3 regions of the Lysinibacillus phoenicis genome follow, and region 1 is predicted to be linked to each of the others. Evidence: riboswitches for the same ligand, from Rfam matches in the RefSeq annotation. Region 1 holds a riboswitch; each other region holds the start of a gene.
What was found. Region 1 has a riboswitch for S-adenosylmethionine ahead of metK (methionine adenosyltransferase). Riboswitches for the same ligand answer to the same signal wherever they lie in the genome.
Positions count from the first base shown of each region.

Region 2: linked by a shared signal. The riboswitch ahead of ABC382_RS13175 (MetQ/NlpA family ABC transporter substrate-binding protein) and the one ahead of metK (methionine adenosyltransferase) in region 1 are both predicted to bind S-adenosylmethionine.
Region 3: linked by a shared signal. The riboswitch ahead of ABC382_RS07095 (YezD family protein) and the one ahead of metK (methionine adenosyltransferase) in region 1 are both predicted to bind S-adenosylmethionine.

Region 1 is NZ_JBDFMP010000002.1:3,931,574-3,941,941, reverse strand. Features, by position in the region: gene mnmM (tRNA 5-(aminomethyl)-2-thiouridylate-methyltransferase MnmM) at 1-310, shown strand, start outside; gene ABC382_RS21275 (alanine/glycine:cation symporter family protein) at 381-1,889, opposite strand; gene ABC382_RS21270 (alpha/beta hydrolase) at 2,016-2,822, opposite strand; gene ABC382_RS21265 (gamma carbonic anhydrase) at 2,957-3,469, shown strand; gene metK (methionine adenosyltransferase) at 3,648-4,844, opposite strand; SAM riboswitch class I at 5,102-5,220, opposite strand; gene pckA (phosphoenolpyruvate carboxykinase (ATP)) at 5,610-7,196, shown strand; gene ABC382_RS21250 (alpha/beta hydrolase family protein) at 7,860-8,636, opposite strand; gene ABC382_RS21245 (NUDIX domain-containing protein) at 8,620-9,087, opposite strand; gene ABC382_RS21240 (aminopeptidase) at 9,316-10,239, opposite strand; gene ABC382_RS21235 (IclR family transcriptional regulator) at 10,251-10,368, opposite strand, start outside.
Region 2 is NZ_JBDFMP010000002.1:2,341,151-2,351,518, forward strand. Features, by position in the region: gene ABC382_RS13155 (PucR family transcriptional regulator) at 1-1,145, shown strand, start outside; gene ABC382_RS13160 (carbon-nitrogen family hydrolase) at 1,197-1,991, opposite strand; gene ABC382_RS13165 (pyridoxal phosphate-dependent aminotransferase) at 2,088-3,257, shown strand; gene ABC382_RS13170 (PPC domain-containing DNA-binding protein) at 3,298-3,801, opposite strand; SAM riboswitch class I at 3,924-4,029, shown strand; gene ABC382_RS13175 (MetQ/NlpA family ABC transporter substrate-binding protein) at 4,119-4,949, shown strand; gene ABC382_RS13180 (methionine ABC transporter ATP-binding protein) at 5,042-6,067, shown strand; gene ABC382_RS13185 (methionine ABC transporter permease) at 6,060-6,731, shown strand; gene ABC382_RS13190 (enoyl-CoA hydratase/isomerase family protein) at 6,742-7,521, shown strand; gene ABC382_RS13195 (alpha-hydroxy acid oxidase) at 7,536-8,696, shown strand; gene ABC382_RS13200 (CaiB/BaiF CoA transferase family protein) at 8,693-9,889, shown strand; gene ABC382_RS13205 (glycine C-acetyltransferase) at 9,967-10,368, opposite strand, start outside.
Region 3 is NZ_JBDFMP010000002.1:1,108,095-1,118,462, forward strand. Features, by position in the region: gene ABC382_RS07065 (McrC family protein) at 1-465, opposite strand, end outside; gene ABC382_RS07070 (McrB family protein) at 468-2,483, opposite strand; gene ABC382_RS07075 (formate--tetrahydrofolate ligase) at 2,646-4,325, opposite strand; gene ABC382_RS07080 (cold-shock protein) at 4,539-4,739, shown strand; gene ABC382_RS07085 (VOC family protein) at 5,151-5,936, opposite strand; gene ABC382_RS07090 (flavin reductase family protein) at 6,094-6,579, shown strand; gene ABC382_RS07095 (YezD family protein) at 6,670-6,825, opposite strand; SAM riboswitch class I at 6,895-6,991, opposite strand; gene ABC382_RS07100 (DUF418 domain-containing protein) at 7,162-8,256, opposite strand; gene ABC382_RS07105 (TetR/AcrR family transcriptional regulator) at 8,249-8,842, opposite strand; gene ABC382_RS07110 (phosphopantothenoylcysteine decarboxylase domain-containing protein) at 8,947-9,621, opposite strand; gene ABC382_RS07115 (LysR family transcriptional regulator) at 9,690-10,368, opposite strand, start outside.

The DNA.
Region 1 (10,368 bases):
CAAGCCAGTAGCGGCAGCCATCTTTAATCTTGGCTATTTACCTGGTAGCAACCATGATATTATTACCCAACCAACTACTACAATACAGGCTATCGAGGATTTGCTAAAGCTTTTGAAAGTTGGAGGGTTAATTGTCCTAGTCATTTATCATGGTCATCCTGGTGGAAAGGAAGAGCGAGATAGTGTTATTGACTATGTCAGTAAGCTTCCACAAAAATATGTACATGTCTTAAAATATGAATTCCTCAATCAGCAGAATGATCCACCATTTGTTATTGCGTTAGAGAAAATGAAAGAATATCCTATTTAATACGATCAGGTACAAGAAAAAAGGCGATTAATTAGTTTAATAGAAACTAGTTAATCGCCTTCCTCTTTAACTATTTATTTTTTCGTTTTTCATTATAGTCAATCCAGAAATCTGCACCTTTAATTCCTAGTTTACGAGGATCAAAGACAGGGTCTTTTCCTTCTTTTTTCTGTTTCTCATAATCTTTTAGTGCAACAATTGCTGGCTTCATAATAATTAAAATGGCAAGTACGTTAATCCAAACCATGAGACCAAGGCCCACATCTCCCATTGCCCATGCTAGACCAGAAGTACGAACTGTACCATAGAATGCTGCAATTAAAATAGCAATTTTTGCTATCCAAATAAATACCTTTTCTGTGTTACCTCTAAATAAATAAGCGACATTTGTTTCAGCAATGTAGTAGTAAGCCATAATTGTTGTAAAGGCAAAGAAGAATAACGCAATAGCTACAAATGGAGCACCAAAGCCTGGTAATGATGAATCAACCGCATATTGTGTATACGCAGCACCCGCTTCAATACTTTTTGCAAATGTCATTTGTTCATCGCCAGCTAATCCACCATTATTAAATTCCCCAATATGGATAAATGGATCTGTTCCTTCCGCTGCCTTTTCATCTTGTACATTGTACATCCCTGTAAATAAAATCATAAATGCCGTAGCAGAACAAATTAATAAAGTATCAATGTACACAGAAGCTGCTTGAACAATCCCTTGCTTAGCTGGATGCGATACTTCGGCTGCTGCTGCAGGGTGAGCCCCTGTTCCTTGGCCAGCTTCATTGGAGTAAATTCCACGTTTAACACCCCAAGCAATGGCAGAACCAATAATACCTCCAAAAATCTCTTGAGCACCAAAGGCACTTGAGAAAATTAATGCAAATACTGAAGGTACTTCAGAGATATTCATAACAATAATGATAATAGCCATAATGATGTATGCTAATGCCATAAACGGTACAATGATTTGAGCTGCATTTGCAATGGATTTAACGCCCCCGATAATAATTGCGCCTAATAAAACGACAATAATAAGACCTGTGATCCAAGTATCCAAACCGAAAGCGTTTTCAACAGCACCTGCAATAGCATTTGACTGTACACCAGGCATTAAGATTAACATCGCAATCAAAGCAGCCACTGCAAAAATAACTGCAAACCATTTTTGGCCCATTCCTTTTTCTATGTAAAAGGCCGGTCCACCACGATATTCAGTATCTTTCTCTTCTTTATAGATTTGAGCTAATGTTGACTCTACATACGCGGTTGCCGCACCAATGAAAGCAATTGCCCACATCCAAAAGACAGCACCGGGTCCTCCCATTCCAATCGCTGTCGCAGTACCGGCAATATTACCTGTACCTACACGTCCTGATAGTGCTATCGACATGGCTTGGAAAGACGAAATTCCTTTGTCCGATTTTTCCCCTTTAAACATTAAAACAAACATATCTTTAATATGCCTTACTTGTAGGAACCTTGTAATGATTGAGAAAAACAACCCAATCAACAAGATACCATAAATAAACCACGGTCCCCATAATATCCCATTTAACTTCTCCACAATTACATCCATTTTACCCCTCCAATTTAAAATACCTTACTTTAAGTCATTATAGTATTACACTTTTCTGAAAATTACAATATTATTTTTAAGTAACAATATTTAAGTAAGTAACCTAGTAAATGGAAGGGTATAAACCTATTTAATTATATAACCAATTCTTCTTAGCGCATTATTAATAAAATCTCGAATATACATAAAAATCTCTTCACGCTCTACTTCATGAAATAAATTATGATAACAATTTTCCCATTCTTTGAACTGAAACTCTGTGAATTCTTGTTGATGAAGCCAATTACGAGTTTGTCGAGTTTCAGTAATCTTATCTTTCTCAGCAGTCATGATGAGCATCGGCATATTCGGGAATTCACCTTTAGGTAGCAGCACTAAATTTTTCATCATTTGCTGCAGCTCCCGATACCATTTCACTGACACGACAGACATGAATGGTATATCATCTTTCATCTCTTCTCTACCTTCAACACTTCGCGTTAATTTTTCTAAATTAATATCGTGTGTCATTTTAACATTAGCTGTTAAAGCACTTAAACTCGTTAAAGCATTCGATAATTTACCTGGTAATAGCTTTAATTGCAACCAAGGTGATGTCAAAATAATGCCAGCACATTCATATTGCTTCTTTTGCATTGTATGGAGAATTAATGTTGCTCCAAGACCATGACCTATTAAAAAGGTTGGTAAATTATATGAAAAAGCATTTTCAATTAGATTTCTTGTATACTTATTGTACAATTTGAAGTCCTCATCATGGACACGAGCAAACCTTGCATTAATACCATGATTAGGTAAATCCCCCATGACTATGTGGAAGCCTTCCATTCTTAATTTCTCTATAAGCCATGCATACCAACGGTGATTTTCATAAGCACCATGAAGAATAGCAATCACAGCCTTTGCTTGTCCATCAGCTTCCCATTTCCACATTCACATAGTCCTCCTAAAAAATAATTACACTTTGATTATATCGAAATAAATGCCACATTTTAATTTTATATTTCCATAAAGTTGCGTATTTGATACGATAATACTACATTATAGAAAGAAAAGAGGCGATTTTCATGATTTATCCATTCAAAGATAAAACGCCAAAGATCGATCCGTCTGTTTTCATTGCTGATTATGCAACCGTTACGGGCGATGTAACAATTGGTGCTGAAACAACAATTTGGTTTAATACAGTCATTCGTGGGGATGTCTCACCAACAATTATTGGTAAACGTGTTAGCATCCAAGATCTTTGTTGCTTACATCAAAGCCCAAAATATCCACTTATTATTGAAGATGAGGTTACAGTCGGACACCAAGTCACTTTACATAGTTGTACAATTCGCAAAAATGCTTTAATTGGTATGGGCTCCATTATATTAGACGGTGCAGAAATTGGAGAGGGTGCATTTATTGGAGCAGGAAGCCTCGTACCTCCAGGTAAGGTCATTCCTCCGAATAGTTTAGCATTGGGTCGCCCAGCCAAAGTTGTCCGTGAATTAAATGCTGAAGACAAAGAGGATATGGAGCGTATCGTACGTGAATACGTAGAAAAAGGTCAATATTATAAATCCCTTCAGAAGTAACCAATCATACACAAAAATTCAATACTAACGAAAAAAATCCCTCGCGTGGCCGTGACCATTTCTTGTTCACGAGCCAGTGCGAGGTTTTTTTGAAAAAATAAAAGGGGCAACATTGCCCCCTTGCATATTAGTACACTAGAATAACGTTCTAACGACTTCATTACTTTAGTTCAATAGTTTACAGATGTGCTTTTTCTCGAAGTGCATCAGCTTTATCGATTTGTTCCCATGGCACATTTAAGTCAGTGCGGCCAAAATGACCATATGCTGCAGTTTGTTTATAGATCGGACGGCGTAGATCCAGCATTTTAATTATACCTGCTGGGCGTAGATCAAATAGTTCACGAACCCATTCTACGATTTCACTTTCTTTCACTCTGCCTGTACCAAATGTATCGACAGCAATGGAAACAGGTTGTGCAACACCAATCGCATAGGCAAGTTGTACCTCAGCGCGGTCTGCTAATCCAGCTGCTACAATATTTTTCGCTACATAACGTGCTGCATAAGCTGCTGAACGGTCTACCTTTGTCGCATCCTTACCTGAGAATGCTCCACCACCATGACGCGCGTAACCACCGTATGTATCAACAATGATTTTACGTCCTGTTAACCCAGCATCTCCTTTTGGTCCACCGATTACAAAACGGCCAGTTGGGTTGATGAAATATTTCGTGTTAGCATCTAATAATTCACTTGGCACAACAGGTCCAATAACAAATTCTTTTAAATCTGCTTGAATTTGATCCAGTGTTGCCTCTTCATCATGCTGTGTTGAAATAACAATAGTATCCACACGTACTGGTACATTATTGTCATCATATTCAATCGTTACTTGAGTTTTACCATCAGGACGTAAATACGCTAATTCTCCTGATTTACGTACTTCTGTTAAACGACGTGCTAATTTGTGTGCTAAACTAATTGGTAGTGGCATTAACTCTGGTGTTTCATTACATGCGTAACCAAACATTAGACCTTGGTCACCAGCACCAATAGCTTCAATATCAGCATCTGTCATTGAGCCTTCACGCGCTTCTAATGCTTGGTCAACACCTTGTGCAATATCCGGTGATTGTTCACCAATAGCCACAAGCACGGCTAAGTTTTCAGCATCAAAGCCATATTTACCGCGTGTATAGCCTATTTCGGCTACAGTATCACGAACGATACCTTTAATATCTACATAAGTAGAAGTTGTAATTTCTCCTGCTACTAATACTAATCCTGTTGTTACAGTAGTTTCACACGCTACACGTGCATTTGGATCTTCTGCTAAAATAGCATCTAAAATGGCATCCGAGATTTGGTCACAAATTTTATCTGGATGTCCTTCTGTTACACTCTCTGATGTAAACAGTCGACGGTTTGTCATTTGGTTTTCCTCCTATTACTTTTATGAAAAGTAGTTGTGTATGAATACGGTACTCATTACCCATGTCAAGTCCGCTCCTAAGGATTGAACTCTCAAGCCGTTACTGCTGCTTTTAACACGAGGATTTCGAAAGATCCGTCATTATAATAAGGAAAGAACTACATATACTTACCTTTACATTCATTTTAAACAATAAAAAAATCCTTTACTCACGTTACTTTACATGAGGAAAGGAATAATGACTTCGTAACCTTTCACTCTTATCGTTCAAGGGATGTTCCCTTGCATCAGGTTGGCACCAACGCATGTCGTGAAATGATTCATGCAGGTTGCCGGGTTTCACAGGGCCTGACCCTCCACCAGCTCGGGATAAGAGTATCCGTTCAATTGTATGTTACTGAAAAGGTCGAACGTTGTCAAATATTTTCTAATGTATTACTGTATAGAAAGGAAGGAACTGATTAAACAAAAACTTTTCATACTTGGATGATGATGTAAATAGAAGCAAATTAATCCCTACAACATACCTAGCATCTTGTGGTAACATATGTGTGGCTCAATTTTTATGCCTAATTACAGTAGGATTGATTGGATTCTACTCGAAAAACATTATTTTTTGTCAGTTTATTGAAAAGTGATAAAAACTCTAAAATAATTTCTTAATTAGTATAGATTATTTAAGCAATTGTGTTATACTATTTTTGAAATTAAGAAAAAATCCCTCTAAATCAAGGGAATACTATAAAAAAGGATGGTATTTAATCGATGAATTCAGTAGAAATTGCAAACGAACTGAAGGAATTATTAAACGGCGGTAACATTAATGTTCAACTTTCAGTACCACAATTAGCAGAAAAAGCTACATCTCGTGGTGAAGCAATGTTAACAGTAGATGGCGCAGTTCGTGCAGAAACTGGCAAATACACTGGTCGTTCACCTAAAGATAAATATACGGTAGAAGAAGAAAGCACAAAAGATCAAATTGACTGGGGTAAAGTCAACCAACCTATTTCTTCTGAAGTGTTCGATAACCTATATGTAAAAGTAATAAAATATTTAAAAGAACGTGACGAGTTATTCGTATTCAAAGGCTTTGCAGGTGCTGACAAAGATTCTCAATTAAGCATTCAAGTGATTAATGAATACGCTTGGCACAATCTTTTTGCTCATCAATTATTTATCCGTCCAACTAAAGAAGAATTAGCTTCTCATGTTGCAGACTTCACAGTTATCTCTGCTCCTAACTTTAAAGCAGATCCTGCAGTTGATGGTACATCTTCTGAAACATTCATCATTGTATCACTTGAAAAGAAAATTATTTTAATTGGTGGTACTGAGTATGCTGGTGAAATGAAAAAATCTATTTTCGGTATCATGAACTACTTATTACCACAACAAGGAATCCTTTCAATGCACTGTTCAGCAAACGTTGGTGAAGCTGGCGATGTGGCATTATTCTTCGGTCTATCTGGCACTGGTAAAACGACTTTATCTGCTGACCCAGATCGTAAGCTTATCGGTGACGATGAACATGGCTGGTCTGATAATGGAGTGTTCAACATTGAGGGTGGTTGCTATGCAAAAACAATCAACCTTTCTGCTGAAAAAGAACCAGAAATCTACAATGCAATCCGCTTCGGTTCTGTTTTAGAAAACGTAGCTGTTGACCCAGAAACTCGTATTTGTGATTATGATGATGGTTCATTAACAGAAAACACACGTGTTGCTTATCCAATCCAATACATCGAAAATATTGTTGATCCATCTGTTGCAGGTCATCCAAAAACTATCATCTTCTTAACAGCTGATGCGTTTGGCGTATTACCTCCAATCAGTAAATTAACAAAAGAGCAAGCAATGTACCACTTCCTAAGCGGTTTCACTTCTAAACTTGCTGGAACTGAACGTGGTGTAACAGAACCAGAACCAGTATTCTCTACTTGCTTCGGTTCTCCATTCCTTCCACTTCCTGCAACAGTGTATGCAGAAATGTTAGGTCAAAAGATTGACGAGCACGGCGCACAAGTATTCCTAGTAAACACTGGTTGGACTGGTGGCGAATATGGTACAGGTAGCCGTATGAAGCTTTCTTACACACGCACAATGGTACGTGCAGCAATCGATGGCAAATTAACTAATGTAGAAACAACACAAGATGCTGTCTTTGGTTTACACATTCCAACAGCAGTTGAAGGTGTACCTTCTGAAGTGTTAAACCCTCGTGAAGCTTGGGCAGATAAAGCTGCTTATGATGAAAAAGCGGCTGAACTTGCAGGTCTATTCAATGAAAACTTTAAGAAATTCACAAACGTTTCTGAAGCTATCATTACACTTGGTGGCCCATTAAAATAAACTATATACAGAACAAAGGGAACGATTTCACTCGTTCTCTTTTTCTTTTTTCTTAATGATAATATAGGGAGTTACGTATGATTATTTTTAAGTTAACTACAATTGCATGATTACTAGTGTTAACTTGGAAAAAGGCATAACCTGATAAAAGTAATCGTGGTGAATTTCGTTTTATTGACTCCTTTTTTCTTTCATTACCTGTTATAGAATATCTGTACCCGAATAAAGGTAAGAAAAAACAAGAAACCTTCTTCTTGTTCATGTTGGCAAAGCAAGGGGTAGATTTCCGTTCCGCCAGCGTCCTTTCCTGGGGGCGTCCGATAAGCCGCTTCACTCACTTCGTTCGCTCCAGGGTCTTATCTGTGACGCTAATCCCCAAGGAGTTACGCTGGCTCCACTCCAAACAACCATACTGCAAAGGTGTTTTTTCCATGTCCTTTTTTTCTAGGCGAACAAAATAGCCCATCCTTACTAATAGAAAGGATGGGCTATTATTGGTAAATGTCGGGAGAAGAATAGTCACACATTAATAAATGAGTAATCTATGAAACCTTTGGCTAAAAGATAATTCGTATCTGAAACGAATAGCATATTCACCTTTCACCACATTCCATTGATTGTTTTGTTCTCTCAAATTACATACTACAATTTTCTTTGTTTCAATTATTGTTGTTTCATCCATTGGCAAAGAGCGCGGACGGTTTCTCGATTTTTAGCAGGTGGGTATTGATGGGCATAGTTAGGGTCATACCATGTTTCGTATGTTTTATTAGCCTCGTCTAAGAAAAAGGCCAATTGTCTAGCATGTTCGATATCAACATTTTCATCCCGATAGCCATGGATAATTAATACTGGAGCTGTTATTTGCTCAACTTCGAAAAGCGGTGTTCGTGCATCATAAGCTTCAGGTACACGATTCGGTGTTCCTCCAATCACCCGTTTCATCATTCTTCGCATATCTGTTCGCTCCCAATAAGTAGCTGTTGCATCAGATACACCTGCCCATGTGACGACAGAGGTGATATCCTTTCTTAAAATAGCTGTCCAAAGAGCCATAATTCCCCCACGGGAAAAACCAAAAACATGTATATTATCATTGCAAAATTGTTTGAGAACATCTACAGCATAGACTGCATCGTAACGGTCTGCACCTGCAAATTCGTCACGACCTTCTCCACCACGATTTCCACGATAGTATGGAGCAAACACAATAAAGCCCTGAGCTGCAAATTGAGCAATACGTGATGGTCTTACCATTCCAATGCTTTGCATGCCCCCTCTTAAATATAAAAAGCCATCATATGTACCTTCTGCCTTTGGCTCTGCTAATAATCCTTTTATACGTAAACCCTGTGATAAATAAGTTATTTCAGTTAACCGTATGGCTGGATTTGGTGAAGGATAGGCTCGCTTTTCTACAATTTCACCATTGTTTGTCACGATGTTTCAACTCCTCCAGCATTTTTCTCATGCCCTCATCCTTCATATGAAAGCTTAAGTTAGGATGATGGATGAATTCTTCATCTGTTAACCAAAGCATGCCCGATGTTTCTAGATCAAATTCAATATGCTCTTGACCTGCAAATTGTGCAGTAAAAACTGTTTTACAAAATTTCACTTCATCGTGAACCGCATATTCTGCGAACCATTGCAGATTTTTCACATGGACACCCGTCTCCTCAAAAACTTCCCGAATAGCTGCCTCCTCTAAGGTTTCGCCCTCCTCTAATTTGCCCCCTGGCACCTCTACACCACGTCGTTTATGGATGGTACATAGCCATTTATTTTCATGCTTTAAAAAAACAAGGACATGCTTGGGCTCTACTTCAAATTCCCCTCTTGAAAAACTTAAATCGACTTGTAGGCCATGTAAATCTGTAAATGTTAGCATAGTTTCACCCTCACGTTCTTTCTTGATGAAAACAGAAGCAACACTCACTCATTGCTCCTATTTTATGGACAGAATCTCTCGTTGATTCCTTTTTATAATGGACACTAGATGTTAATTATTATCATCCTCTAGCTTATCTATGTTAACTATAGTGTAATCCAACAAAGACAAGCAACTCTAAATTACAGCAAGCAAAAAAGCGTGCTTCATACGAAGACACGCTTTCGCTTAGATTACTTGCTTCCCATCAAAATAAACAACAGGACTTTTTACAACACAATCAATATGAACATCTGCCGCATTTGCCCCACCAAATGGCACATTACTGCCAAATGCAATATGGATTGTTCCATACACCTTTTCATCCTCTAATACATTACCACATAGGATTGCACTTTTATTGGCTCCGATGCCAAACTCTGCGATTAGTCTACCATTACCTTCGCCCAGTAATTGCAGTAATTGTGGACCATCTGGGCCAATTGCCTCTTCTAAACGTCCATTCTTGATTTTTAATAATAATGGCTCCTTTAGAACACCAATATTAGCAATTGAACCATCCACTAAAATTTCGCCATTTGCAGATGTTTCGATTGGGGCAATATAGGATTCTCCTGAAGGGATATTCCCGTGCTCCCCTGCTTGACGAATGATTCCTGTAGAGGGAATTCCTACACGTTTTTCTACACTGAAGGTCAACTCATGTCCACCTTTAACAATTCGAATATCGTTTGCCGCATCGAGTAGTTGGACATATTTTCCCACCAACTCTTCTATTTCCTGTGCATTTGCATGAAGTGCACCTTGCTCAAGCATCTCCAATGTAACACCTGGCATTGTCGCTACGCGTCCACCATGCTCACAGGCATTTTTACGTGCCGCTGTATGAGTTAAGGAATGTGAGGTAATACAAAGCGTAACATCAGCATTAGCCATAAGTGTCGATACTGCAATGATTGGCTCCTGACCAGATTTTTCTAGTAACGGCATGACCATAAACATTGTCTTAGCTGTAATCGTCAGCCCAGCTTCATAAAAAATTTTCGCAATGTCTTGCTTGTGAATATCCGTCAAAATCAATAATGTTTCTGATGATTGAACATTTAAATTACCTTTTAAGATAGTAAGTGCAATGTCATGTAAATGTTGCATAATAGGACTCCTTAATTAAAATTCAAATGATATCTTCGAATAATTCCTTCTATTTCATTTCTGGCCTCTGTTAAAGGGCCTAACACCTCTGGAACACGTTCCTCGGTAAAACGATAGATGGGTCCCGAA
Region 2 (10,368 bases), 1.6 Mb from region 1:
CTTACTCACAGGCATTGAACAAAAATGCAGTCTTAGGACAGAACACAGACGATATTTTGCAAAATATGTATAACGAATTAAAGACACAAATCATGTTTGCTATTAAAGAGCGAGAGCCTATCTTTTATCCTAATATGGGACACAAAAAACGGCAGCAATTAGAAACATTGCACAAATCTGCACCACAATTTAAACATGAGCCTATTTTCATCTTTGATGAACATTATGCAGACCTAACACTCTATCGAGAAGATGGGCTATTCTCAGAATTTGAATTATTAATATTAGATCGTACAGCAACGGCATTAGCGCAACTATTAATGCGGGAATTCTATATCGAGGAAAAGAAGAATATAGAGGATGCAACCATTTTAGCAGATTGGATTGATCAAAAACTTTCTAAGGAGGAAATCTTTAAATTTATTGATACACATTACTCAAGCTATCAACAATCTAGTGGAACTGTTTTTATTTTAGCCTCTCCCCATACATTGCCGAAAGCACAGGAAGATATCGTCTATAGTAAACTCTATTATCGGAATCTCTTTGAACAGCATGGCTTCATCCCATTTTTATTTGAAAGAAAGAGCTATGTTATTTTTATTTTACTTCATACAAAAGACAGCAAAGCAACTCGTGACATATTAAATAACATCTTTTCTACACTTCCTAAAACTGATTTTTATAAGAAGCAACAGACACAAGGCTTTCAAGTAGCCGTTGGGAAAGTCGTTTGTAACGTAGAGGAAATTCCGAAAAGCTATCAAACTGCCATAGAAACCTTATATATTTGCCGTAAAGTACAAACTTCCTCCTTTTTTTATGATGATCTGCATTTATATCATTTAATTTATAAGCTACAAATGCAGGTGAATTTACAGGAAGTTATTTACGACTATCTACAGCCAGTGATTGAGTACGATAAAAAATATAATAGTAAGCTACTCGAAACATTACAGGTGTATTTACAAACAAATGGCTCCAAACAACAAACAGCCAATCAGTTGTTTATTGTTCGTCAAACCCTCTATCACCGATTAAAAAAGCTTGAAGGTTTATTAGGTAAAAATTTTATGAAAGGACATAACCGCATCACACTTGAGTTTATGCTATTGGCAAATTCATTAATTGAGGATAAGGTCTAAAAAAGTAGGCACGCTCAGCAGGTTGTCTTCCCTTTTGAGCGTGCCTCTTCACTACCCTTTCACAACAACATCCTGATATAGTCCAGGTCTACGATCGTCATAAACTGGGATTCTTCCGCGTACTTCATCGACAATAGAAAAGTCTACATCAATGACCGCTACTTCTTCATCTTCAGCACCAATCCAAAGTACTTCACCCCAAGGCTGAATAATCATAGATTGCCCATTAAAGTTTTCTACCTTTTTTGAAATACGATTAACTGCGATGACAAAACATTGGTTCTCAATCGCACGAGCCTGTAGTAGCGTTTTCCAATGATCAATCCTTGGTGTCGGCCACTGTGCTGGTACAAATAATACCTTTGCTCCTTGTAAGGCGTGGGCACGTAACCATTCAGGGAAACGAATATCATAGCAAATGACACCAGCAGCCTCAATATCTCCTAAAGCAAAACGATTCATTTCATCCCCTGCTTCTAAATAAAGATGCTCGTCCATTAAACGGAAAAGATGGGCCTTACTATATTCCCCTACAAGCTCTCCTTGGCAATCAAATGTATACATCGTATTATAAAATTTATCGCCTTTTTTTATTGATACGGAGCCACCTACAATATGTACACCAAGTTCCTTCGCTAAGTGTGCCAAAAAGGCTTTCGTTCGCTCACCATTGACATCTGCTAAGTCAGGCAATTTCTCTAGTGCGTAGCCTGTATTCCACATTTCAGGTAGCACAATGATTTCTGCACCTTGTTGTGCCGCTTCTCGAATCTTGTTTTCTGCTCGGGCAAAATTTTCTTCTACTTTGCCAAAGCCAACGTTTAATTGAATACAACCTATTTTCATATCTATTCCTCCTCTAGACAATTAACAGAAAAAGTAATACTATTTGCTTCATATTCTTCAATAATAATTATTATATTCTGAAAAAGGTGATCATGCATGGAATTCTCTAAAAAACTACAGCAACTACCTCCCCAATTTTTTGCGGCACTCGTCCAAAAAGTAAACAGTGCCCTAGAGGAGGGACGTGATGTCATCAATCTCGGGCAAGGTAATCCCGACCAACCGACGCCACCTCACATCATTCAAGCATTACAGGAAGCAGCAGACAATCCTCAAAATCACAAATATTCGCCGTTTCGTGGTATCGCCGAATTACGCCAGGCAGCTGCCAATTTTTACAAACGGGAATATAATGTTGATATAAATCCCGACACGGAGGTAGCAATTCTTGGCGGAACAAAAATAGGTCTTGTTGAGCTACCTCTAGCCGTATTAAACCCTGGTGATACCATGCTATTACCGGACCCAGGCTATCCAGACTACTTATCAGGTGTAGTATTAGGTGATGTAAATTTTGAGGTTATGCCACTTTTTGCTGAAAATAATTTCTTACCTGATTATCATGCATTACCTAATGAAGTGAAAGAAAAAGCCAAGCTACTTTATTTAAATTACCCGAATAACCCTACAGGTGGTACAGCAACACTGGCATTTTTCGAAGAGACTGTTCGCTTTGCCAAGGAACATAATATTATCGTATCACATGATTTTGCTTATGGAGCAATAGGATTTGATGGCAATAAACCTATTAGCTTCCTACAGGCAGAGGGTGCAAAAGACATTGGTATTGAAATGTATACACTTTCGAAAACCTTTAATATGGCTGGCTGGCGTATAGGCTTCGCCGTTGGTAACGCCGATATTATTGCGGCTATTAATCTCATTCAAGATCATTTGTTTTGTAGTCAATTCCCTGCAATTCAGCAAGCAGCAGCAGCGGCACTAACAGCTTCTCAAGAATGTGCAGATGAACTAAGGGCTACTTATGAACGTCGTCGAAATGTATTAATTGAAGAAGCTCAAAGAATTGGCTGGCAAGTTACGGCTCCGAAGGGCTCCTTTTTTGCTTGGCTTCCTGTACCTGTAGGCTACACTAGTGAACAATTTGCTGATTTATTGCTAGAAAAAGCTGATATTGCAGTAGCCGCAGGCAATGGCTTCGGTCAATATGGCGAAGGGTATATACGTGTTGGCTTACTTGTCAGCGAGGAACGCTTACGTGAAGCCATTCACAGAATTGAACAATTACAATTATTTACCGCTTAGTACTACTATGTCCTGTAGCATACATTCGCTACAGGGCATGCTATTTTTCGATTTTTCTTGGTAGCTCTAAACCTTGCTCTAGCGGATAAAATTGTATATGGCCTGTTTCTTCATCCAATCTACGAATATGCTGAACGCCTTGAATCTCAGCCAGTACAATGTCCGCTGTAATAACGGGATTTCTACCTTTCAGAAAGTGTCCCCCTGATACTACACCCCATTGATTACTCATCGAACCATGGAAATGTGTTTCATATCCTCCATCTCGTTTACAGACAACACCAGATCCTTGAATAAATTCGAGTGGTCCCTCTTTTTCAATGACTTCACTAAAACGGACTTTAATGTGCGATGTTTCATCAGGTACTAAATAAACAAAGCTACTTTTTTGGAAGCTCCCAATACAACTTACAATTGTAGCAGACTCTATTTGATTCTCCTCACAGAGCGCCTCAATTCCTTCCATGATGTCTGTCCCCATTAGAATACGAGCACTAATAACCTTGCCAAATGAACCAATTCCATAATTTACTCTTACAGACATTGTTCTCCCTCTTTCATAACAAAAAATTATAATAATATAAAAAATTTTAAAAATATTTATTGACTTACTATACCCCATAAATTATATTAGTTCTATCGGAATTACAAAAAAATATTATAAATCTCTTATCAAGAGTAGCTGAGGGACTGGCCCTATGAAGCTCGGCAACCTCCTTTTTAAAAGGAAGGTGCTAAATCCTGCAAACGAATTTCGTTTGATAGATAAGAGAGGACGTCTTTTTCATGAGCCTCTCTTAGTTTGTAAGAGAGTTTTTTTATTTTCAAAAAACCGATAAAAACATTTTGGAGGTCATTTTCATGAAAAAGAAAAATAAATTTTTAGTAGGTTTAGCAAGTCTTACATTAGTAGCAGCTCTAGCAGGCTGTGGCTCTAAAGAAGATAGTAAAGGTCAAGCTGAGGCAATCGATGAAAATAAAATCGTCGTTGGTGTCACTTCTGGTCCACACGAGCAAATTGCAGAAGTAGCAGCTAAAGTAGCAAAAGAAAAAGGCTTAGAAGTTGAGCTAAAGTCGTTTTCTGATTATGTTTTACCAAATACATCGTTAGCTGAAGGCGATCTCGATGCAAACAGCTACCAACATGAGCCTTTCTTGGACACATTTAATAAAGATCACGATACAGATTTAGTACCAGTAGGCAAAACTATTTTAAATCCAATGGGTATTTACTCTGAAAAATATAAATCATTTGATGATATTCCTGATGGTGCCACATTTGGCTTACCGAACGACCCAACAAATGGGGCCCGTGCCCTCTTTGTTTTACAAGAAGCTGGCTATATTAAGCTAAAGGATGGTGCAGACTTAACAGCCTCTATCCGTGACGTTGAAGAAAATAAAAAGAATTTACAGTTCATTGAACTAGAGGCGGCTCAAATTCCTAAACAGCTTAGTGAAGTAGATGTAGCAGCCATTAATACAAACTTCGCACTAGAAGCCGGCATTAATCCTAAGGAAGACTCTATTCTATTAGAATCTACTGACTCACCATACGTGAATTACATTGTAGTACGTGCTGAAAATGAAAACGACCCAACCATTAAAAAGTTTGTTGAGGCTTACCAATCTGAGGAAGTACGTCAATTCATTGAAGAAGAATTCAAAGGTTCTGTGATTCCTAGCTGGTAATATGCTTCTATTAGCAGAAGAATCTGCCGTATTCCTCATGAGAAAACGAGCAGATTCTCACTTTTAGAAGGACGAGAAAGGAGCAATATCGTATGATTCAATTACAAAATATATCGAAAGAATTTAAGACGAAAAAAGGGATCATTAAAGCTGTGGATGGGATCAATCTTCATGTGAAAAAGGGACAAATTCATGGGGTTATCGGCTATAGTGGTGCTGGTAAAAGTACACTTATTCGATGTGTCAATTTACTGGAACGTCCTACTTCGGGAAAAGTACTGATAGACAATGTGGACATTACAGCCCTTTCGCTAAATGAATTACGTCAAACACGACAAAAAATAGGAATGATTTTCCAACATTTTAATCTATTAAAAACTGCAACAGTTTACAACAATATTGCCGTGCCTTTAAAACTACTAGGCTATAACGACAAGGAAGTAAAAAACCGTGTAGCAAAATACGCCGAAATTGTAGGATTAACAGAGAAACTGGATAGCTATCCTAATCAACTTTCTGGTGGGCAAAAGCAACGAGTTGCTATTGCACGTGCCTTAGCACAAGAGCCAGAGATTTTACTTAGTGACGAGGCAACAAGTGCACTCGATCCTGAAACGACCGAGGCCATCCTTGAATTGTTGTTAAAAATTAACCGCGAGTTAGGCATTACGATCCTACTCATCACACATGAAATGAATGTCATTCAGAAAATATGTGATGAGGTATCTGTTCTCGAATCAGGTAAGGTCGTGGAGTTTGGTACTGCTATTGAGCTTTTTGCAAAACCGAAGCACCTTACTACTAGAAAGTTTTTAAATACAATTTCTCAGCGTAATTTATCCCCTTCACTCATTGAGCAGTTAAACGTTTCAGGAAGTGTCATTCGTTTAACATTCCTTGGTGAAAGTACGGGTAAGCCATTACTAGCAGAAGTCACGAAGGTGTACGATGTGCAACCGAATATTTTAACAGCTAATATTATTGAATTAAAAAACGGCATTGTTGGGAACATCGTGGTGCATTTACATGGAGAAACCCATATCGTCCAAAAGGCCCTAACCTATTTTACAGAAAATGGTGTTGCGGTAGAAGAATTAGGAGGCGAATTCAATGAGTAGTATTCAAAGCTTCTTTTCAGATTGGTCAGATGTCATTGGAAAATCAATTATCGAAACATTCCAAATGGTCGGAATTTCGCTACTCTTCTCCATTCTAATTGGTATTCCCTTAGGGCTATTAATCGTTTTAACACGACCAGGCCAATCCTTTGAAAATAAAATTATCTATCAGCTTTTTAATCTCATCATCAATATTATTCGTTCTGTTCCATTTATCATTTTATTATTCTTCATCTTACCATTTACCAAATTAATTGTTGGTACAACGATTGGTGTTAAAGGTGTTATAGTCCCACTAGTTGTTTATACAGCTCCTTATATTGCACGCTTAATGGAATCTGCTCTTTTAGAGGTGGATTCAGGTGTGGTAGAAGCTTATACAGCAATGGGCATAAAACGTCGCCATATTATTTGGCATGTCCTATTACGTGAAGCACGCCCATCGATTATTTTAGGCTTAACGATTGCCACAATTGGCTTAATTGGCGCTACGGCAATGGCTGGAATGGTGGGGGCAGGGGGATTAGGTGACCTTGCCTACCGTTATGGTCATTTACGCTATGAGGTTGATGTTATGTATGCCACTGTCTTTATCTTAATCATCCTTGTTCAAAGCATACAATCCATCGGCAACCGCTTTGCTGCGAAATTAAAGAAAGACTAGGAGAATGACGATGACAACTGAAATTTACGTAGAAAAAAACGGCTATATCGCAACGTTAGTGTTAAATCGCCCTGATAAACGTAATTCTTTATCGAGGGCGATGTTTCAGGCCATAGTAGACCAGCTTGAGCAGTTACGTACAGATCCTTCTATTAAGCTATTAATTGTTCGCGGTATCAATGAAGTTGCCTTTTCATCAGGTGCAGATATTAGTGAGTTTTTAGATATTCGTTATGCTGCTGACAATGCCAAAGCCTATAACGATATAGCTTTAAAAGCCATTGATGCCCTTTATAAATTTCCGCACCCTACCATTGCAATGATTCAGGGCTTAGCGATTGGCGGTGGCTTAGAGTTAGCAAACGCATGTGATTTTAGATTGGCCACACCGAATAGTAAGCTTGGTATTACGGCAGCCAATATTGGTATTGTCTATAATCTTGAAAGCACTAAACGCTTAATCAATATTGTGGGTGTCGCCAAGGCAAAGGAAATTTTATATACAGCCAACATTTTTACAGCGGAAGAAGGAAAAAGCATTGGTTTAATCACAGCCTTACATGAGCCAGAGGATATTGAAAATGCCACATTGCATTTTGCAGAGCATCTATTAAGTAAATCATCCGTTGCAAATGCAGGCATTAAAAAAATCATTCAGGCGATTGTAGATGGTGAAAACGAAGAGAACGAAGAGCTGGCCCAAACCGTTCTTAATTCATTTAGTTCAGACGATTATAACGAAGGCATTCAAGCCTTTTTACACAAAAGAAAGCCTATTTTCAATAAATAAGTGAGGTAGTTACGATGACAAACACGACTGATGGCGATCTACTGTTAAAGAATATTACTGCACAAGCCCCCTTTCCCATTTGCTTTGCTGACCTAGAAAAGACTGTTGCAGAAAAAATAGCAGCTGGACCCTTCGGCTATATACGTTCAGGTGCTGGGGGTGAACAAACTTTACACAACAATCGTGCAGCGTTTAAAAAATACTCCATTGTACCCCGCTTTTTAAATGATGTCTCTAATGTTGATACGTCGATTCATTTGTTTGGTAAAACCTATCCAACTCCATTGCTTTTTGCTCCAGTTGGCATGAATGGTATGGTTCACGATGAGGGAGAGCTTGCCGTTGTCCGTGCTGCCCAACATTTAAATATTCCATATATTCAAAGTACAGTTTCCACTTATGCGCTTGAGGAAGTTGCCGAAGCTGCTCCAACAGCAACAAAATGGTTCCAATTGTATTGGTCTACAAATGAGGCAATTGCTTATAGTATGGCTGCACGAGCAGAGGCAGCTGGATTTGAAGCAATCGTTTTAACGATTGATACGGTAATGCTTGGCTGGCGAGAAGAAGATGTGCGCAACCAATTTTCACCACTAAAGCTAGGCTATGCAAAAGGAAATTATATGAATGATCCTGTTTTTACTGCCTCATTGCCTGATGATTCATTTGAGTCCTATGTACAGGGGGTTCTGCAAAATGTCTTCCACCCCACACTCAATTGGGAACATGTTCGAGAGTTAAAGCGACGCACTAATCTTCCAATATTATTGAAAGGAATTTTACATGCTGAAGATGCAAGGTTAGCAATCGACAATGGCATCGATGGCATCATTGTTTCCAACCATGGTGGTCGTCAACTAGATGGTGTGATCGGTTCTCTGGATGCCCTTCCTGCTATTGTGGAGACAGTAAATGGACAAATTCCGATTATTTTAGATAGCGGTGTGTACCGTGGTATGGACGCACTAAAAGCACTTGCTTTAGGTGCAGATGCTGTTGCGATTGGACGTCCATTTGTTTATGGACTAGCTCTTAATGGACAACAAGGTGTCGAGAAAGTGATGACCAATCTTTATGATGAGCTAAAGGTTTCCATCGCGTTAGCTGGTGTGACCTCAGTCAAGGGGTTACGTAACATCACATTAGTCAAAATTGATGGGACTGAAGATAAATGAAACAGGCATTAAAGGGAATAAGAGTTGTTGATTTATCCCAAGTATTAGCTGGTCCTTATTGCACAATGGTCCTAGCAGATATGGGCGCGGAAGTAATCAAAATCGAAAAATATCCTAATGGCGACGATACACGTACAATGGGTCCTTTTATTAGTGAAGAAAGCCATATGTATATGATGGTCAATCGCAATAAAAAAGGCGTTTGTATCAATTTAAAAACGGCTGAGGGACTAGCATTATTCAAAGAGCTTATTCAATCTGTAGATGTCCTTGTAGAAAACTATCGACCTGGTGTCACGAAAAAGCTTGGCATTGATTATGACACTTTAAAGAACATCAACCCTGGCCTTATTTATTGCTCCATTTCAGGTTATGGTCAAACAGGTCCTTATAGCCAAAAAGGTGGCTATGACATTATGGCCCAAGGATTAAGTGGCTTAATGCATATGACTGGCGAAGCGGAAGGCCGACCTGTAAAAGTAGGCTTTGCCGTCAATGATATTGCTGCTGCTCAAACAGCATTACAATCGATTTTGATGGCTTATATTTATAAGCTGCGCAGTGGTGAGGGGCAATATATAGATGTCTCTTTAGTAGAGTCCGGACTTGCATGGACTGTTTGGGAGGCGGCTGCTTACTTTGGACAAGGCGTGTTACCCGAACGGACAGGCACTGCTCATCGTGTTTCGGCTCCTTATCAAGGCTTCAAAACTCAGGATGACTATATTTTAGTAGGTGCAGGTAATCAAAAGCTGTGGGAGATTTTTGCGACTAAGGTTGTCAACCGACCTGATTGGTTAAACAATCCTCTCTTTGCTACTAACTATTCTCGTGCTCAACATGTGAAAGTACTAGAGAAAGAAATTGAGAGCGAATTAGTGAAGCATAAAGCGACTTACTGGCTAGCACTTTTAGATAAACATGGTGTACCTTCAAGTCCTATCTACTCCTATGATCAAACATTGAATGATCCACATATTTTAGAGCGAGGCATGGTCTTGTCCTATGACCATCCAACTGCAGGACCAATGCGTACATTAGGCTTCCCAGCTAAGTTCTCACAAACACCTGGTCAGCTAACAAGTGCAGCTCCTACTTTAGGACAACATAATGAAGAAATATTACGAGCTTTGAATATTACCGATGAAGACATGCAACAGTTAAGAGCAGCAAAAATTATTGGCTCGAAATAAAGTGATTTCTCATTTTTACCATCTGTCCAGTTAAACTGATAAAAAAAGGCTTCCCCATCTCAGAGGAAGCCTTTTTCTTATTGAATAACGCCTAACTCACGACCAACTTTTTCATATATTGCAATCGCATCATCAAGCATTTCTTTTGTATGTGCAGCTGTTGGCATATTACGAACACGTCCTGTACCTTTAGGAACAGTTGGGAAGACAATTGATTTTGCATAAACGCCCTCTTCGAATAAACGTTTTGAAAACTCCTGTGTCAGCTTTTCATCCCCAATGATACAAGGTGTAATTGGTGTTTCAGACTCACCGATATTAAAGCCAAGCTTCTCTAAACCGGCCTTTAAATAGTTACCATTATCCCAAAGCTTATCGTGAAGCTCAGTGGAATCAATTAGCATTTGTACAGCTGCTGTAATCGCTGCTACATCGCCTGGCGGTAATGCTGTAGAAAATAAAAATGGACGTGAGCGTAC
Region 3 (10,368 bases), 2.8 Mb from region 1:
CATGTTTTCTCGTATGGAAATACGCCCTCGAGCCTGTAGTAAATTACCATACTCTTCGATATAATCCTTTTTTAGCCCCTTAAGTAACAACAATTCTGTTTCTTCAATAAAAAGGTCTACTAAGAGAGTAAATAAATCATTATGCCCTGCTTGTCCTATAGACTGTCGCTCTGACCATTTTGCATTTCCTTTGGCAAACAACATCATATCTACTACTTCTGTAAATGTAGGATCAAACTTTGGTTGAATAATAATGCGTAAATGTTCTAACTCAATGATACCAACAAAACTAGTAGTCCTGATACGTAAACCTTCTCTTAATTCATCGAAATAAAACCGCTGCTCCCAAGGTTTATTATTATGAATTGAAGCAATTTCTTTTAAATAACAGCGTTCTTGATTCGTTAAGTAATATGCTGGAATAACTTGCTCCGTGAATTCCTGTAAAATTATTTCATTCTTCATTATCAATCACCTAAATGACTTTCAAGCGCCGCTATAAAAGCTTCATCATCATCGTTAAATAAAGTATGATTCACTTCTTGTAAATCAATATCTACAAAACTATCTCCTAAAATATCTGCAAGTACACTGAAATTATCAAAGCAATATTCTTGTAAAAGAGGGATAATATCATATTGGAAAATATCTTTTAATTGGCCAACAGAAGAAATTACGTCACCATCTTCTATCATATAAGCATGGCCAATTTGCATATCACGACCTTGCATTTGGATAAGTTTTTTATTCAATGACTTTAAAATTGTAGAAGGAGAAATACTTAATTTATCGACTGAACATTCTAAAATCTCGTAATTTGGCATACATTCTACAAAAGCAAAACGACGTTTAATAGCAGCATCTAGCATTTTAATACTTCGATCTGAAGTATTCATCGTTGCAATAATCGCCACGTTTTCTGGAATCGTAAAGAGCTCTTTACTTTGGGGTAAAATTACTTCCACCCCACGCTTGTCTTTTTCTAACAATGTGATTAACTCCCCAAAAATTTTGGGTACGTTCCCTCGATTTAACTCATCTATAATGAAATAAAACTTTTTTCCTGGTTCTTTTTTTGCCTGATTAATAAATCTTTTAAAAACGCCATCTTGTAAAGTAAATGATACAGTACCATCTTTTTCAGCAGTAGGTTTATATCCCTCAATAAAATCTTCATACTGAAAAGAAGGATGAAATGTACACATTTCTATATGGATTTTCACATTTGAATGTTTTTTCCACTTTAAAAACTGCATTACAGAGTATGTTTTACCTGTACCTGGCGGACCGTATAAAATAATTTGGCCTTTTCGGTTAAGAGCCCTATTTATTTTTCCAAAAAGAGGTGATTCTTCTAAAGTGGGCTTAGTAATAGACTGTGTTCCATTACTTTGTAGCCATTCTTCCATCTGTTTCTTAGGTACTTTCGCTACCGTTACAGTTTTCCAAGCATTTTGAGGTGGAATAACTAACCCTTTTTCAAAAATTTGCGACCAATTCACTCCTACAGTATGGGGATATCGTCCAAAATCTTCGTTATATTTGTAACCCTCTTCATTTACTACTCCAATGCCAACTATTTTCGACGTTCCATTATTGGCAATCACTAGGTCACCTGGCTGTAAATTATAAAAGTCCCATACCTCATTTGCTTTTCTCGTAATAACTGATTTATGTTGATTATAATAGCCTTTTTTAACAAAAGCATTTTTTAACTCGTTAAAATCATTGTATTGTTCGAGGTTACCAAGATCACCCCAACCTAAGGAAATAAAACTATTATCTACACAGTTTTGAAAGTTACTAGCATTATCACCTGGAGCAATTTTATAAACAAATTCAGCTTGCATAAAATGTGTATATAGAAAATTTGAGAGCAACAGCACATCATATTGTTGTAAAGACTTATGTTTGTATAGTTCATTCCGTAAGAGTTGATTTAAATAAAGCGTATCTCTTGTTTTCAACAGATTCTCATCCACTCCAAATTCCTTTAAAAATTTTTTCAGATGAGATTCTTGATAAATCGGCATTAATTTATCTGCATGGTACATATATGATATTTTTCCTCTTAGCATTGAACCCCGATTTAGTAAATTATCATTATCTATTGATACATAGGGTTCTTTCCCCATTACTTCTATCGTTTTAATAATATCTTCTCTAAGTTGTTGCCATGCCTCTTGCTCATTTTTAAATTGTTCTGGGTAAAACCAAGTACCTTCCTTCTTTTTATAATAAATTATATGTTTATTAGCTGATCCTCCCTTGATACTCCCTAAGGAAACCGTATTATATTCTAACCACCAGCTAAAGGAACCTTGAGGCTGCAATCCTAGTGCATATTCTTCAAGCTCCATCTCATGCAAACGCTCTAGTGGGAACTTGAGCAAAAATTCTCGGTGTAACTCTTTTGCCTTTCGAACATATTCTTTTCTTTCTTCAGTAGCAAATTCATGAATTTGTGTGATTATCTTATCCATATATGTACCTCCTCATTAAATAAATAACAATTTTCGCGATTTATTGTATGGGCAAAATCTCAGTTCCTTTTGCTTTTAAATTTTTGGAATTTATAATTTCGAAATGGAAAGCTACCCTTTTTTTAAAGGGTAGCTTTAAGGTCTATCATTATTTTATTGATGTTAGAACAATCCCACCGCATGTCCTTCGCTATCAACATTCATACGTAGCGCAGCCGGTGTTTTTGGTAAACCTGGCATTGTCATAATATCGCCTGTTAGACAAACTAAGAAGCCAGCACCAAGCTTTGGAATAACTTCACGAATCGTAATGGTAAAGCCTTCTGGACGACCGAGTAAACTTGGTTGGTCAGTTAGGGAATACTGTGTTTTTGCCATACAAATCGGAAGAGAGTCCCAGCCAAATTTTTCGATTTGGGCAATTTGTTTTTTGGCTTGATCAGTAAATTGCACATCTTTCCCACCATAAACTTTTTGCACGATTGTACGAACTTTTTCTTCAATAGACTCTGTTACATCATATAAAGGAGAGAAGTTGTTATCTTCTTCTAGCACAGCTAGTACTTGTTCAGCTAGAGCTAGACCACCTTTACCGCCTTCTTCCCAGACATTTGTACGTGCGATACGAACATCATTTTCTTGACACCAGTTAAGAACGGCTTCTAATTCAGCCTCTGTGTCCGTAATAAAACGATTTAATGCAATAATTGGTTCAACGCCAAATGTGCGAACTGTCTCCACATGTTTAGCTAAGTTTTCAATACCTTGTAAAAGGGCTTCGACATTTTCGCCAACAAGCGCTGTTTTCGGAACCCCACCATGCATTTTTAAGGCACGAATCGTAGCTACGATAACAACGGCACTTGGCTTAAAGCCAGCTTTCCGTGCTTTAATATTCATGAATTTTTCAGCACCTAAATCAGAGCCGAAGCCTGCCTCTGTCACCACGATATCCGCTAGCTTACGAGCTGTTTGTGTCGCCATAATGGAATTACAGCCGTGAGCGATATTGGCAAATGGACCACCATGAATAATGGCAGGTGTTCCTTCTAATGTTTGTACTAAGTTTGGCTTGAAGGCATCCTTTAATAATAAAGTAAGAGCACCTTCTACCTGTAAATCTCGTACAAAGACTGGCTCACGCTCGAATGTGTAGCCAATCACGATACTAGCGATGCGTTCACGTAGATCCTCAATACTTGTTGCTAAACAGAACACTGCCATGATTTCAGAGGCTACCGTAATATCAAAGCCGTCCTCACGAGGCATGCCTTGAACTGGTCCCCCTAAACCAACGACTACTTTACGTAGAGCACGATCATTTAAGTCCATTACACGTTTCCAAATAATGCGTCGTGGATCAATGTTTAATGCATTTCCTTGATGGATATGATTATCAATAAATGCGGATAAAGCATTGTTGGCTGTTGTAATCGCATGAAGGTCACCAGTGAAATGTAAATTAATATCCTCCATTGGTATTACTTGTGCGTAACCTCCGCCAGTTGCGCCACCTTTTACGCCCATTACTGGACCTAATGATGGTTCTCGTAAAGCGACCATCACCTTCTTATCTAATTGATGAAGGGCATCTGCTAGTCCTACAGTCACTGTCGACTTTCCTTCACCTGCTGGGGTCGGACTAATAGCAGACACTAATACTACTTTTGCATCCTCGCCCTGAGCTGTAATTTTTAATGGGTCAATCTTTGCTTTGTAGCGTCCATACTGCTCAAGAGCATCCTCTGGAATACCCGCAGCTTTGGCAATTTCCGTAATAGGTTTGATCACTGCTTGACTAGCGATTTCTAAATCTGATAATGGTTGATTTTTCGTTGTCATTTGGCATCCTACTTTCTTTGTTGTTCATTTCCATTATAGTCTTAATTGTGAAAAAAAAGAAAGCCAGATATGCAAGCATTTCGACAATCAATTGACATCTTTGTTCAATTCATGTATGTTCTAAGAGAAAATGCAATTTTTTCACATTTTCTCAATGAGAGCACAACTTATTTAACTTTATTTTACATTCAAGCGCATTGGAGGCGAATGCTTATGCAACAGGGGATCGTAAAGTGGTTCAATAATGAAAAGGGTTATGGCTTTATTGAATGTGATGATGGAGAAGATGTATTTGTACATTTTACGGGCATCCAGGAGGAAGGCTTCCGTACACTTGAAGAAGGTCAAAAGGTATCATTTGATGTGGTAGAGGGTAATCGTGGACCTCAAGCATCAAATGTTGTGAAATTATAACGGTAATGGACTATTAGCTTAGTTCCAAATGGACAGCGGAGCAGGAATGAAATATTCCTTCATCCGCTTTTTTTATTACCAATGGTGGCCCTTTGCAAATTTGATACTAAGTATGTGAAGCATATAGCATGACAAAAGGGAATTACACTTGAAATAATTTCAAAAAAGCTATAAGAAAACTGCGGAACGAAGGGCGGCACTCCTGCGGGAAAAGCGGAAAAGTCGAGATCCTGGACTGAGCGAAGCGAGGGAAGCAGCTCGACCTCACCCGCGGAAAGCGTCCGTCCATTGTGGAAATCAATAGCTTAGCTTTATTTCATTGTAAAAGAAAAAAGACTGTAGGCAAACTCAAAATTCATCGAGTTTGTCTACAGTCTGAATCCATTTCAGCATATGAAGTGGATATTGTAATTATCGATTAATCCAATAAAAAGCGCCAGGACATACTAATGTTTCCTTTGTTCGATGAGGATCTTTTAATGTCACACCAAATGGCCCTTCTTTTATATGACCAAGTGTCATAGCTACTGCAACCTCTTCCTCATAAAAATCCAATCGGATATTCGGGAGCTGTAACGAGATGAACTGCTCATGTTGCACAGGCTCTGGTAGCTGCAATACCTCCTGCCATAAACGAACTGTTCTTCGTATATCCTTGACATACAATTGGATTGATTCCATTGTAATCGCTTGTTTTGTATCAATAGCACCGCTTGTCACTAATTGTGACAGACGTTCCTCATCTTCCTCTGCCCATTCAATTAAAAATGGAAAATCAATGAGAAGATCTGGTTTGCCAAAATGGAGAAGCTTCCACTTCACAACAGTGCCATCCGGTCTTGTTCGACTGCAAGCATCCGGCCCATATACATCATAACCTAATGCTCGTAAGCGTTGACCCTCTTCCTCAATTTTTTTGGTACGCAAGGCTATTCGTGAAAATCCTTGGCGCTCTTGATCACGTTTAAACGTATAATGTAAGGAATATGGGTATTGTGCCGCCTGCTCAAATAAATCACGATCATAGATAGCAATTTGTTCAATATAGCTTAAGCCAAAGTAGCTTAACGTATTATAAGTCCCCCACATCGTGTGCTGCCCACCATTCACTGTGTGGACATTTCGTTTATTGAAGAAAACCTTTATATTTTCTGGTGATTCCACTTGGTGAACCAGGTGATCAAAATATAAAGTCATGGCAATTCCCCTTTCTTTCCCCATTACCTTTACCTGTATGTTTAATTGGTTTAAAATTTACTCAAGAAAAGGAGTTACTAGTAGGATATGAAAAAAAAGTTCATTTTACCTACTTACTCCGTGAACTAATTTATATTAATAAAGAGGTGATATTTGAATGACAGATCAAGTAGCTGCTTTTAAATTGGCATTAGGTAATTACCCTACAGGCGTTACAGTTGTCACAACAAGTCATGAAACAAAACCTATAGGCTTAACCGTCAATTCCTTTGCATCTGTTTCAATCGACCCGCTCCTTATTTTGTGGTCACTCGATAAAAATTCTCAGCTTCATTCTTATTTTACGAATGCTTCTCATTTCGCGGTCAATATTTTAGCAAGCGACCAAGAACATTTATGTACACTATTTGCCAGTAAAATCCCTGATCGTTTTGCACAGGCACAGTGGTCCACTTCATCTTTAGGTCTACCGATTTTACATGATACAGCAGCTATTTTACAATGTAAAACGTTTCAGCAAATAGATGCTGGCGACCATACCATTTTTATTGGGCATGTGCAAGACATTACAAACGGGCAAAAAGAACCGTTACTATACCATCGCCGTCATATTGGGCAAATACCAAAAAGCTTTTATAGTTAATTTTTTAGACAAAAAAAGGGCCACTTGTAAGCAAAGGAAATCCTTCATGCTTATTGGTGGCCTTTTGACATCGTTCAACTGAAATCAATGTTATTTTTTCTGCGGAAATCTCTGTTTTTCAAGCCTATTAATTTGCACAATAACACCATCTTGGATCGTAATATGCACTTCACCAAATTCAAGATTTTGAATTGCCTTGGCAATTGCCTCTAATTTTTTATCATCTACCTTTACTGATTGAGCCATACGATACACCCCTTCTTTTTCATTCTTGTTGTACAAAAGAGGCCAACGCATCAAACTGATTGATAGCCCCTCCTATCTCTCAGATACCATCTGTTGGATTTGGCACCTAACTTTTCGGTTGCCGAGGCTTCGTTGGGCCAAGTCCCTCCACCTCTCTTGATAAGAGTACTGCGTTTCTTGACAATAATTCTATAATTCTACTATACGAATGTCAATATAAAATATTAGAAAACCTAGCTGAATACTTTGTAATATCAATCTTCTACGTTTGTATGAGTCGATATGAATGTATTTTATGCCAAATCAGTAGTAAATAGATGACTACTCTCAAACTTTTTAATTGGACCATTTTCTCAAAATGAGTTCAATTGGACCACGTTGATGGATAGTCCTCCACCATATCGAAAAAAACACACAGCCTAAAAAATAACAACATGCATAGAGCATTGAAAAAACGACTGTTAGATTATTCGATAAATCGAAAACTTCTAACACAGTGATGCCAATAAAGACATGGCCAACATAGTGTGTTAAGGACAATTGACCCGTTTTAATGATTGCTTCTATTACTTTATTTTTGAAAGTTTCTACAAAATACATACAACCTACTATTATCACAATAGCCGAAGCCGAATTTGATAGAACATACATTATATTTGGTGGAATTGGTCCTGTATCAAATAAATACAACGCACTATCATGATCTAAGAAATATTTTGTCGAGAAGTGAATAATCACCTTTGAAAAAATTTCTATAATCACTCCTAACAAGATACCTACCGTAACTAATTTCTTTCTTAATGCCCTATTGGTTAAATCTAAGGTACCTACAATCATCCCAATGAGAAAAAAAGATATCCATGGAAAAACGGGGTGGTAGCCATTAAACAGTAAATTTCTCATAAAACCTTCTACCGTCCAAAAATCTATATACTCTAATAAAATATATTTTGGATGCCACCCAACTAGATAATTGAATTGGATTTGTAGCCATTGGGAAACGATTATCACCGCACTAATTGTAAAAAGCATGGTTTTCTTTGAAGTTGCTATCAACAAAGCTGCAAGAAACATATAAACACCGTAATAATGTAAAATATCTCCCGTCCATCCCACCACATATAAAACCATCCCAACAACAAACAAAAAAAGAGCTCGCTTCCATAAAGTTAACTTACTTTGGCGAATAAGAATTGGGTCCTTTGCTTCCCTTGCTTTCCGCGTCATCAGCGCAGTCCCTATTCCTGCTAGAATGACAAATAGTGCAGAGGCGCGCCCCTCAAAAAGACTTTGCAATTGAATGAGCCATTGTGAACCATTGGCAGTTGAACCTGAAATAACGCCAAAGTTTACAATAAACATACCTAACATTGCTAATGCTCTTGCAAAATCTAAGCCCTCAATACGACGATGACCAAGTTGCTTATTCATCTTTTCCCCCTTGAATGACGCTATGTACTGCCTCCCTCCAAATAGCCTTATAGTTCAATTGACTACCAGTTAACATAAAATTGCCAATATTATCATAGAGCATGGCTAACATGTGGGCTTTCGCTTCTATGTTGGCATTTTCATCTAACACCTCTAGTTGCACTGCGTATTGAAAAATATCATAAAATCTTGCTAAATAATCTGATTGAAGCTCTAATAACTGTTGCATGTAGTGGTCGTCGCGAGCGGCTAATAACAAATACTGACTAAATATTTTATTAAAATAAGGATCTTTGTCCTGTTCATCAATTGACTTATAGCCAATCTTCAGTAATTTCTCAATGAAATTGCTTGGAGATAGCTCCTTGTAATCAACAACGATATCATATTGAATTTCTTTATAAAGTTCCTCAAACAAAAAAGAAATTAATTGATCCTTTGATTGAAAATAGTAATAAATAGCTGGTTTTGATATGCCGACCTCTGCTGCAATCATAGCTAAGCTCGTTTTCTCAAATCCTTTTTCTGCAAACATCACATAGGCAACTTCTAAAATTTTTTGAAAGGTTTGTTCTCTATTTCCCATAAGGGCCTCCTTTTTTACCGACCGTTAAGTAAATAATATACGAAGATCCAATTTTTCACAACAAAAAAACTGTGCAGAAGTAAACCCTCTCCACAGTTCTCCTTTTAATCCCCCTGTAAACAGTCCATTAGAGCTTGAGCTGTCTGTTGCTTACCCATCACCTTGATCGGCTGCCCTTCAGCAGGCACAATCCAATGAGGCTCGTCCCCACCATATAAAGATTGTGAGCTGTTAGCTACCATAAATTGTGCATTGGCTGTTTCCATGCGTAGTTTTGCACGAGCAAGCAAAAATTCCTCATCATTCGTCGCTTCCAGCTTAAAGCCTACTAACGTTACATTTGGTTGCCAGCCTTTGATTTGACCTAAAACTTTTGGTGCCTTTTTAAAATGAATAATCGGTGGTTCGTCAGAAGGCATTTTGCCCGCTTCCTCCATTAAATTCCCTGATTGATCATACACTTTGTCTATGACCCAATCGGAGCCAGCAGCAGCCATAATGACGATATCGACTTGTTGTTGTTGGACAGCATGACGAACTTTTTCTCCTAAATCCTCAATGCCTTCAAATTTAACCAATGTCATTTTATCTTCGTTTTCTGGGAGCTGGGCAAAGTAACCATGCATGTATATGACAGTCGCACCAGCAGCCAGTGCTGCCTCTGCTAAATAACAGCCCATTGTCCCCTTCGATAAATTCGTGTGCCCTCGTACACGATCCCATTTTTCAAGTGTTCCCCCACTTGTAATGAGTACGGTTTTGCCTAGTAATGTCCCCATACACTCACCTAGTTTCTAAAATATATACAAATACTATTTTAACGTAATGGTACGATTTGCTTCAATAGCTACGATGGAAGGGAGCTGTTTTGCTCTTTTAACCATGCACTTAATATTTCAGCAAATTTCTTTGTCACGGGTGAAGCATGGTGTTTCATGGCAATACCAATCGTTCGGTAGCCACCTTGCTTTAATGGAATCGCTTTCAATGTTGGCGGTAAATTTTGAATGACCAATTGGGGTAAAATACTAATCCCTAAATGGTGTGAAATCATAGATAGAATTCCTACTTCCTCAGAAAGCTCAAAGCGTATATTGGGCTTTACATGATATTGTTCTAACAGCACTTTTACATCATTTGTCCCTTTGTAAGAAGTCATGATAAAAGGCATATCCTCTAGGTCCACAATATCAATTTCTGTCTTATGAAATAATGGACTTTTATGAGAAACAATACATAATAAAGGGTCTTGCTGTAATTCCATAAATTGATACTGTTCCGACTTTTGCCCATTCAGGAATCCTGCCTCGACTTCACCACTTAGAAGCCATTGTTCAATTTCGTAATAATCCCCTTCACGTAACTCCACTTGTATCCCAGGAAATTGATGATCCATAATCTGAATAATTTCAGGCATCCAATTCGAAGAAATACTTGAAATAACACCAATACGTACCTTACCTCGTGTAACGCCGAGAATATGCGCTGCTTCCTGCTGCAATAACTCCTGTGCGTCCAAGACCTGT